DNA from 3 places in the Pseudarthrobacter sp. CCNWLW207 genome. Region 2 is predicted to be linked to each of the others. Evidence: predicted binding sites of a transcription regulator. Region 2 holds the regulator's gene; each other region holds the start of a gene.

Region 1 (3,275 bases), on a different contig from region 2:
GCCGCGGACCTTGTCCACAACAACGCCCGGCTCAAGGCCGGCGTTGAAGGCAATCTGCTTCAGCGGGGCATCGATGGCAACGCGGACGATGTTCGCGCCCGTTGCTTCGTCACCGGTCAGGTTCAGGTTCGCGAACGCCTTGGCGCCAGCCTGGATCAGTGCAACGCCACCACCGGCGACGATGCCTTCTTCAACGGCAGCCTTTGCATTGCGGACAGCGTCCTCAATGCGGTGCTTGCGTTCCTTGAGCTCAACCTCGGTTGCGGCACCGGCCTTGATGACTGCAACGCCGCCGGCCAGCTTGGCCAGGCGTTCCTGCAGCTTCTCGCGGTCGTAGTCGGAATCGGAGTTTTCGATCTCGGCGCGGATCTGGGAAACGCGGCCAGCGATCTGGTCGGCGTCGCCGGCACCTTCAACGATGGTGGTTTCGTCCTTGGTGACGACAACCTTGCGGGCGCGTCCCAGGAGTTCCAGGCCAGCGGTCTCCAGCTTGAGGCCCACTTCCTCGGCAATGACCTGGCCGCCGGTCAGAACGGCGATGTCGGCCAGCTGAGCCTTGCGGCGGTCGCCGAAGCCCGGAGCCTTGACGGCAACGGACTTGAAGGTGCCACGGATCTTGTTGACGATCAGGGTGGCCAGGGCCTCGCCCTCGATGTCCTCGGCAATGATCAGCAACGGCTTGTTGGACTGCATGACCTTTTCCAGGACAGCAACCAGTTCCTTGACGTTGGAGATCTTGGAGTTGACGATCAGGATGTACGGGTCCTCGAGGACCGTTTCCTGGCGATCGGTGTCGGTGACGAAGTACGCGGAGATGTAACCCTTGTCGAAGCGCATGCCTTCGGTGAGTTCAAGCTCCAGGCCGAAGGTGTTGGACTCCTCGACGGTGATAACACCTTCCTTGCCGACCTTATCCAGGGCCTCGGCAATGAGGGCACCAATTTCGTCGTCACCGGCAGAGATGGAAGCCGTGGCGGCGATCTCTTCCTTGGTTTCGATTTCCTTGGCCGAAGCGAGCAGCTCCACCGTGACGGCTTCTACAGCCTTCTCGATGCCGCGCTTGAGGGACAGCGGATCGGCGCCGGCCGCGACGTTGCGCAGGCCTTCCTTAACCAGTGCCTGGGCGAGCACGGTGGCCGTGGTGGTGCCGTCGCCAGCGACGTCATCAGTCTTCTTGGCAACTTCCTTGACCAGCTCGGCGCCGATCTTCTCGTAAGGATCGTCCAGCTCGATCTCCTTGGCGATGGAAACACCATCGTTGGTGATCGTGGGGGCGCCCCACTTCTTTTCGAGGACGACGTTGCGTCCACGCGGGCCGAGGGTGACCTTAACGGCGTCGGCGAGGATGTTCAGGCCCCGCTCAAGGCCGCGGCGCGCCTCTTCATCAAATGCAATGATCTTGGCCATAACGGCAGTAGTCCTTTCGGGACAGACGTTAAGAATGAACCCACCGAAGTGCCCGCGACGGACGATCCTTCACCCTTGGCCTCTGTACGCCTCAGGTTCCCGATCTCACTCCAGTAAGTATTTCTTTCGCTCCCCGACCGGCGCCTGGGCTTCGTAACCGGCCTGAGCCGGGCGTCGCTTTAGCAGTCGGTACGTAAGAGTGCTAAGTCAATAATTAGCACTCCATAGGTGAGAGTGCAAGCGAATAGTCCCGGAAACCAGTGCCTGCGGGGCCTCGTTTCGCTCCCGGCGATCAGCCTGCGGCCCGACCCGCGGATTCACGACCGCTGAGCTTTGCCCTGTTGTCAGCTCCGTAGGTGAACACCATGAAGTTCGCAGAGGTGATGTCGCCGTTGGCGTCGAAGCCGATTGGACCGGATTGGCCGTCGTAGTTCGCGGCACCTGCGGTCTTCAGCGCTGACACGCAGTCCTTGTAGGACTGGCAGGGTGCGGCCTCCGCCGGTTCCGCGCCGGGAGCCGTGCCTCCGGAGACAGCTATGAGGTGTGCGGCTATTGATCGGCCGGCGTCGTCGTCGGCTGCCGCGGCAGCCAGGACAGCCAGCGTCACGGCGTCGTACGTCTCAGCGGCGAAAGAGGTGTCCTTCAACCCAGGATCGACCGCCAGCAGGCGGGCCTGGAAGTCCGCGGAGGGGAATACGCCGGGCACCACTGCCCGTGCGCCGTCGAGCGCTTTTGACCCCAACCCGGAACCATACTGGGCGAAAGCGCCGTCGCTGAGGATGACTTTACTGCCGGACAGTCCGGCGTTGTTCAGCTCAGCGATGGCCCCCTGGGCGCCATCCCGCGCAATGAGCACCACTGCATCCGGGGCCGCTTTCCGGGCAGCAGCTGCAGCCCGTTGGGCATCGCCGGGCTCGAAAACTGACGTGCTGGAGGTTTCCACGCCTGCGTCCTTGGCCGCACTGGCCACCGCTGCGGAAACATCTTTGCCGTAGCTGCTGTCCTGGTGGACGATCGCCAGGCTCTTCGCGCCCCCGTCTTTGGCGAGCTTCACAAGCACCGAAGCTTGGGCGACGTCGGCCGGTGCAGTCCGGAAGTAGTAGCCGCCGCTTTTGTACTTACTCAGCCCTGCCGCCGAATTGGCCGGTGAAATGAGCGGAATCTTCGCGGCGGAGAGAACGTCAATGGCAGCAGCCGCGTTGCTGGAATCAGTGGGTCCAATCACGACGTCGGCCTTGGCCGCGGCCAGCTCCTTGGCTTGCGCGCCGGAGTCGCCGGCGGCCCGCGGCAACAGTTCAATGGGCTTGCCCTTGTGCCCGCCGGTGGCGTTGATTTCCTGCACGGCCAGTTTTGCCGCGGCAAGCTGCGAGCCACTGAGGAAGTCCCGCGTTCCGGTGCTGTCCAGGATCACGCCAACGCGCAGCGTTCCATCGCCGGAGGCTTCAACGGAGTCAAGCCGGGCATTTCCAGCAGCAGCCCCACACCCGGCCAGCCCAAGAAGGAGGGCCGCCGCTGCTGGGACACGGACCAAGGAAGATCGGAAACTTACGGACTTCACTCTGCCGGCCGGACACTTTCTGCCTGCGGGCCCTTCTCGCCTTCGCCGACTTCAAGCTCCACCCGCTGCCCCTCATCGAGTGCGCGGTATCCCTCGCCTTGAATGGCGGACCAGTGGACAAAGACGTCGTCACCCGAGCCGTCCACCGTAATAAAGCCGTAGCCCTTTTCAGCGTTGAACCACTTCACGGTTCCCAGTGCCATGATGCCCACTCTTTCAGTAGCGTCCGTAAGGCCCACGCCACTGTGTGCCGCTCGTTACGGACCGAAGCCTGAAATCACTCTAGCCAATGGTCCCCGGACGAGCCGAG
Region 2 (3,275 bases):
GTACGTACGTGGCGTCGTTGTTGACCCGGATCTCAACGTACAGGTCACCGGCCGGGCCGCCGGCCGGGCCTGCCTCGCCCTGGCCCGACAGCTGGATGCGGGTTCCGGTGGCTACGCCTGCAGGGACCTTGATGGTCATTGACCGCCGGCTACGGATCCGCCCCTGCCCGCTGCATTCGTTGCAGGGGTCCTTGATCACGGTGCCGAAGCCTTCGCAGCTGCCGCAGGGGGCGGCCGTCATGACCTGGCCAAGGATGGAGCGGACCGCTCTCTGGACCTGGCCGCTGCCGCCGCAAATGTCGCAGCGTTCCGGGTGGCTTCCCTCCCGGCAGCAGGAGCCGTTGCACGTGGGGCAAACGACTGCGGTGTCCACCTCAAGCTTCTTATTGACCCCGAACACGGCGTCGCGGAGTTCAATCCGGACACTGATGAGGGCGTCCTGGCCGCGCCGGACCCGTGATGCCGGACCCTGCGATCCGCCAGCGCCGAAGAAGGTATCGAAGATGTCCTGGAAGGCGAAGCCCTGTCCGGCGTAACCGCCGCCGCCGAAGCCGTTGTCGGTACCGTTTTCGTTGCCGGTGGTGTCGTAGACCCTGCGTTTCTGCGGGTCGGAGAGTACCTCGTAGGCGTGGGTCACGGCCTTGAAGCGGTCCGAGGCATCCTCACCGGGGTTGACGTCCGGGTGGAGCGTGCGGGCCAGCTTGCGGTAGGCCTTCTTGATCTCTTCCCCGGTGGCTTCCGGCGAGACTCCAAGGACGTCGTAGTGGCTGCTCAAAGTTCGTATCTCTTCCTGTTTGTACTGCTGCAGTCGGACTGCTTGTACTGCTCTTGTTGCCTGGGGCCCGGCCAGTTGCTGTCAGGGGCCCAGAATCCTCGAAAGGTAGCGGGCCACGGCCCTGACTGCTGCCATGGTGGTGGGGTAGTCCATGCGGGTAGGACCGAGCACCCCGATCTTGGCTGTGCTGTCCGGGCCGTACGCCGTGGCGACCACCGACGCTTCGGTGAGCCCGTCGTACGGGTTTTCGCGGCCGATGCTGACCGTCACGCCGCGCGGATCCTGTGCCATCTCGCTCAACAGGCGCAGCATGACCACTTGTTCCTCAAGCGCTTCCAGCACCGGGCCGATACTCAGGGGAAAGTCGACGTTGGACCGTGCGAGGTTGGCGGTGCCGGCCATGACCATGCGGTCTTCGCGGCTGCTGTGGGCAAGGACCTCCAGACCGTGCGCCAGGGCCTGCGCAGCCTGCCGCTGTCCTGGGCCCAGGCCGGAAACAACTGCCGGCAGCGACTGGGTCAACTGGCTCAGCGGCGTCCCTGCGAGCGAACCGAGGAACCGCCCCCGAATACCTGCCAGGGCGTCGTCACCAAGGTCCTGCCCGACGTCGACCACTTTCTGCTCCACCTTGCCGGTGTTGGCGATCAGGACAACAAGGACCTGGCGGGGAGCCAGCAACACGAACTCGATGTGCCGGATCGTGGCGCGGCTCAGGTGCGGGTACTGGACCACTGCCACCTGGTTGGTCAACTGCGACAGCAGCCGGACAGTGCGCTCCAGGACGTCGTCGAGATCGTCCGGGCCCTCCAGGAGGGTCTGGATGGCACGGCGTTCTGCCGGTGACAGCGGCTTCATGGCCGAAATCTGGTCGACAAACAGCCGGTAGCCCTTGTCTGTGGGGATGCGTCCGGCGCTGGTGTGCGGGGCGGTGATGAGGCCGTCGTCCTCAAGGGCTGCCATGTCGTTGCGGATCGTGGCGCTGGAGACGCCCAAATGGTGGCGTTCGACCAGCGCCTTCGAGCCCACAGGTTCGCGGGAGTGCACGTAGTCCTCAACGATGGCACGCAGTACTTCAAGTTTGCGCGGCTCGCTCACACTCCACCTCCATCCATGGTCACAGGCCGCCGGTTTCCCCGGCGCGTGCACCGGCCGCCGTCTTGGCGCGGCTTAGCACTCGACATGCCTAAGTGCTAACAGTCTAATATGACTCACCCCGTTGTTAGCATTGGTACCGCTCCGGGCGAAATTCCGGGCCAGGATCTAGGCAAGGCGGAACACATCCATGCAGTACCAGAACTGGGGTCCCCGGGAGATCGCCGTCCCCGTGAGGAATCAGCTCCCTGAAGTCCCGGTAGAGCGCGGGATGGTCCTGGAAGAGGTCCAGTCCGGCTGGGTGGGCGCCGTCACGCGGGTCGAGAAGTCAGGCGGAATGCATGTGGTGGCCCTTGAGGACCGGCGGGGCAAATCAAGGTCCTTCCGGCTCGGATTCGGTTTCCTCTTGGAGGGACAGCCGATCCGACTGATGCCCCCGGCGCCGCGGCAAGCCACCGCCCCGGCCGGGCGGACGGCCTCGGGCTCGGTCCGGGTAGCCGGTCAGCGCGCCCAGGTGGCCAAGGCCAGCAGGATCTGGGTGGAAGGAAAGCACGACGCCGAACTGGTGGAAAAAGTCTGGGGAGACGACCTCCGGGTGGAGGGCATCGTCGTCGAGCCTTTGCATGGAATCGATGACCTCGCTGCGGCCGTGGCAGACTTCGCACCGGGGCCGGGCCGCCGGCTTGGAGTGCTCGTTGACCACCTGGTTCCCGATTCCAAGGAATCGCGGATTGCGGATGCCGTGATGGCATCCCCGGGCGCTGCCGGCAATGTCCTGATTGTGGGGCATCCGTACGTTGACGTATGGCAAGCCATCCGGCCTTCCGTGCTGGGAATTGAAAGGTGGCCGGTGGTCCCACGTGGCCAGGACTGGAAGACCGGCATCCTCGCGGCGTTCGGTTGGCCGCATTCCACGAAGGAAGATATCGGCCTGGGCTGGCAGAAACTCCTGGGGGCGGTCCGCAGCTACGCAGACCTTGAAGCCTCGCTGCTGGGCAGGGTTGAAGAGGTCATCGACTTCCTCACCGTTCCCTAGCAGTATTCTTGGTACTGCAGTTGCCAGTGCGCTTGAGCCCGGCACACTGTAACTTTGAATGTTCTACCCCCGCACCATTGCTTTTCGAAGGAAGACACCGTGGCAGAAAACGCACACGAACACAGGGACAACCAGAGCGGCCAGGGCCGCTCCGAGTACCATGGCGTTCCAGCAAATGCGCTGCCGCTAACGGCCAGCGAAGACCGGCAGTGGGCAACCCTGGCGCATTTCGGCGGCATCCTCGGGTGCGTGCCGTCGCTGCTGATCTACCTCATCTTCCGGGAACGTGGGCCGTTTACCGCCCAGGAATCCAAGGAGGCGCTGAACTTCAGCCTGCCGCCCACCATCGCGGCCGTTGTGGCCAACCTTCTG
Region 3 (3,275 bases), on a different contig from region 2:
TCGTACAGGTAGCCCTCCACCGGGCCCACCGGTGCCGCGGGACCAGCGCCGAAATCTTCGGCGCTGGTGATTTCGGCGGCACCCTGGGGACCCAGGAGCAGTGCGGCCCGGCGGATGCCTGGCCTGCGCACCGCGTTGAACCACAGCGTCACCTCAGTGACGTCGCCGCCCACCGAGACCCACTGGGCCTCGCAGTCCGCCGGCACGGATTCGTGCGGCATCCCGGGGCCCATTTTGACCCCGACCGCACGGCCTGACGCGGCAAGCGACTCCACAAAGGACAGCGGCGGCGAGAAAGCTTCCGGATCCCAAATCCGCGTGGTTCCGGACGTGGAGGTGACGCGGCGGGCCGGATCCAGCCAGACGCCGTCGATCCCGTCCAGCGGCACGGACGTCGCATCGGAGTGCACCACGGTGGCGTTGGGGAACGGGATGAGGTTCACCGTGGCGCAGGCGGCCGTGGTCTCGTCCATTTCGACGGCGGTGACGGTGATGTCCATCGAGGCCAGCGCCAAGGAGTCGGCTGCGAGCCCGCAGCCGAGGTCAGCCACATGGCTGATGCCGGCGTGGGCGAAACGCTCGGCGTGCCGGGCAGCGACGTTCAGCCGGGTGGCCTGCTCCAGCCCCGCCTGAGTGAAGAGCATGCTCCGGGCGAACTCGCCGAACTTCAGTTCCGCCTTCGTGCGCAGCCGGGACTGCGTGAGGACCGCGGATACCAGGGCGGGCGAGTGGCCAGCCTTGCGAAGCGTTGAATTCAGCTCGAATGAGGTGTCTTCGCGGTAGGGGCCAAGGGACGCCAGCAGGTCCCAGCCTTCGCTCGTGAGCAGTGGTGCGATCTGGTCCTGCGGTGCTTGAGCCATGCGTTCAAGAGTAGTGGAGGAGCGCCACGGTGAGATGCCGATAGGGTTGAAGGCATGGAAGACAGCGCAGGCCTACAGCCGTCCGAACAGCCACATCCGAACACTCCAGACCTGGTGAAGTTCGCCCGTCCCGCATTGATTGCCGGGGTTGCCGTGGCGGTTGTCTGCACCGCCCTGCTGGTGATCATCTTCTTCCTGGACACCTTCAACGCCACCGTGTACTCCGTTGGCGGCAAGGATATCCAGGACGCCACGGACGAGGCACGCGAGATCAGGGACCTGTACTCCGCGGCCCGGCTCGGCGGCGTTATCCTCCTGGTGATATCCCTGCTGGCCGCAGTAGCCGGCGCCGTCGTCCTGTATCTTCGGCGGGGCAACGGCCGTGATGAGGGCAACGAAGGCGATGAGGATGTTGATTTCGACGACCTCGCAGGCCGCTGATCTTGTTCACCCGAGGCAAAATTCTGGCACTCGCCTTGACCGAGTGCTAACCCCTTACATAGAGTCGTCATTAGCACTCTCCCTAGGAGGGTGCTAACACATGAAGAGCTGCCAGCCAGGCTGCTGCCGGCACCGCGACGACGGTTTGCCAGCCACGGCGCCCCAGCTCTCCAGTCCATGAATTTGCTGACGAAAAGGAGAGGTCCGAGTGTCGGTCTCTATTAAGCCTCTTGAGGATCGTATTGTTGTCCGCCCGCTCGAAGCCGAGCAGACCACGGCTTCCGGCCTGGTCATCCCGGACTCCGCACAGGAGAAGCCGCAGGAAGGCGAAGTTGTTGCAGTAGGCCCCGGCCGCTTTGACGACAACGGCAACCGCGTTCCCCTGGACGTTGCTGAAGGCGACGTCGTTATCTACTCGAAGTACGGCGGAACCGAAGTCAAGCACAGCGGCACCGAGTACCTCGTGCTGTCCGCCCGCGACGTCCTGGCGATCGTCGTAAAGTAACTCTTTGGATCCCCGTGCCGCTGACCATGCATTCCGCTGGTCAGCTGCGCGGGGTTCTGTCTTGAAAGGACACAACCATGGCAAAGCAGCTTGCGTTTAACGACGCTGCGCGCCGGTCTCTTGAAGCCGGCATCGACAAGCTCGCCAACACTGTCAAGGTGACGCTCGGCCCCCGTGGCCGCAACGTTGTCCTCGACAAAAAGTGGGGAGCACCCACCATCACCAACGACGGCGTCACCATTGCCCGCGAAGTTGAGCTGGATGACCCGTACGAGAACCTTGGCGCCCAGCTGGCCAAGGAAGTAGCCACCAAGACCAACGATGTTGCCGGCGACGGCACCACCACCGCAACGGTGCTGGCCCAGGCCCTGGTCAAGGAGGGCCTGCGCAACGTTGCTGCCGGCGCTGCTCCTGGCCAGATCAAGCGCGGTATCGAGGTTTCCGTCGAAGCCGTTGCAGCCCGCTTGCTCGAGAACGCCCGCCCGGTTGAAGGCACCCAGGTTGCCAACGTTGCAGCCATCTCGGCCCAGAGCGACGAAATCGGCGAGCTCCTCGCCGAAGCCTTCGGCAAGGTTGGCAAGGATGGTGTCATCACCATCGAAGAGTCCTCCACCACGCAGACCGAACTGGTCCTCACCGAGGGCATGCAGTTCGACAAGGGCTACCTGTCCCCGTACTTCGTCACCGACGCAGAACGTCAGGAAGCCGTCCTCGAAGACGCCCTCATCCTGATCAACCAGGGAAAGATCTCCTCGGTCCAGGACTTCCTGCCGCTGCTGGAGAAGGCACTGCAGAGCTCCAAGCCGCTGTTCATCATTGCCGAAGACGTTGAAGGCGAAGCACTCTCCACGCTGATCGTCAACCGTATCCGCGGCACCCTGAACGTGGTTGCCGTCAAGGCTCCGGGCTTCGGCGACCGCCGCAAGGCCATGCTGCAGGACATCGCCACCCTCACCGGTGCGCAGGTTGTCTCCCCGGAACTGGGCCTCAGCCTGGATACCGTTGGCCTCGAGGTGCTGGGTACCGCCCGCCGCATCACGGTGACCAAGGACAACACCACCATCGTTGACGGTGCCGGTTCCGCAGAAGACGTCGCAGCCCGGGTTTCCCAGCTGCGCGCCGAACTGACCCGCACCGACTCCGACTGGGACAAGGAAAAGCTCCAGGAGCGCCTGGCCAAGCTGGCCGGCGGCATCGGCGTGATCAAGGTTGGCGCAGCCACCGAGGTTGAGCTGAAGGAAAAGAAGCACCGCATCGAAGATGCAGTGTCCTCCACGCGCGCTGCCCTCGAAGAAGGCATCGTCGCCGGCGGCGGTTCTGCGCTGATCCACGCGCTCAAGGCACTCGACGAGGACCCTGCAGTCAAGGCCCTTGAGGGCGACGCCGCTGCTGCTGTGGGCATCGTCCGCCGCGCCCTGGTCCAGCCGCTGCGCTGGATCGCCCAGAACGCCGGGTTCGACGGCTACGTT

Evidence for each region. The regulator HrcA, encoded in region 2, represses chaperone genes, less so after heat shock. The targets are predictions, from matches to a motif close to TTNGCACTCGNNNNNNNCGAGTGCNAA.
Region 1: a site for HrcA is predicted at 1,587-1,613, ahead of groL (chaperonin GroEL). Genes of this name have one in related genera too.
Region 3: a site for HrcA is predicted at 1,325-1,351, ahead of groES (co-chaperone GroES). Genes of this name have one in related genera too.

The regions. Positions count from the first base shown of each region.
Region 1 covers NZ_JBBCBS010000001.1:643,500-646,774, forward strand. Annotated here, with positions in the region: gene groL (chaperonin GroEL) at 1-1,407, opposite strand, end outside; gene V9L17_RS02875 (ABC transporter substrate-binding protein) at 1,700-2,938, opposite strand; gene V9L17_RS02880 (cold-shock protein) at 2,962-3,168, opposite strand.
Region 2 covers NZ_JBBCBS010000004.1:253,972-257,246, reverse strand. Annotated here, with positions in the region: gene dnaJ (molecular chaperone DnaJ) at 1-775, opposite strand, end outside; gene hrcA (heat-inducible transcriptional repressor HrcA) at 857-1,870, opposite strand; gene V9L17_RS09030 (DUF3097 domain-containing protein) at 2,058-2,903, shown strand; gene V9L17_RS09025 (DUF4870 domain-containing protein) at 3,003-3,275, shown strand, end outside.
Region 3 covers NZ_JBBCBS010000003.1:197,461-200,735, forward strand. Annotated here, with positions in the region: gene V9L17_RS06645 (class I SAM-dependent methyltransferase) at 1-860, opposite strand, end outside; gene V9L17_RS06650 (hypothetical protein) at 915-1,301, shown strand; gene groES (co-chaperone GroES) at 1,510-1,806, shown strand; gene groL (chaperonin GroEL) at 1,884-3,275, shown strand, end outside.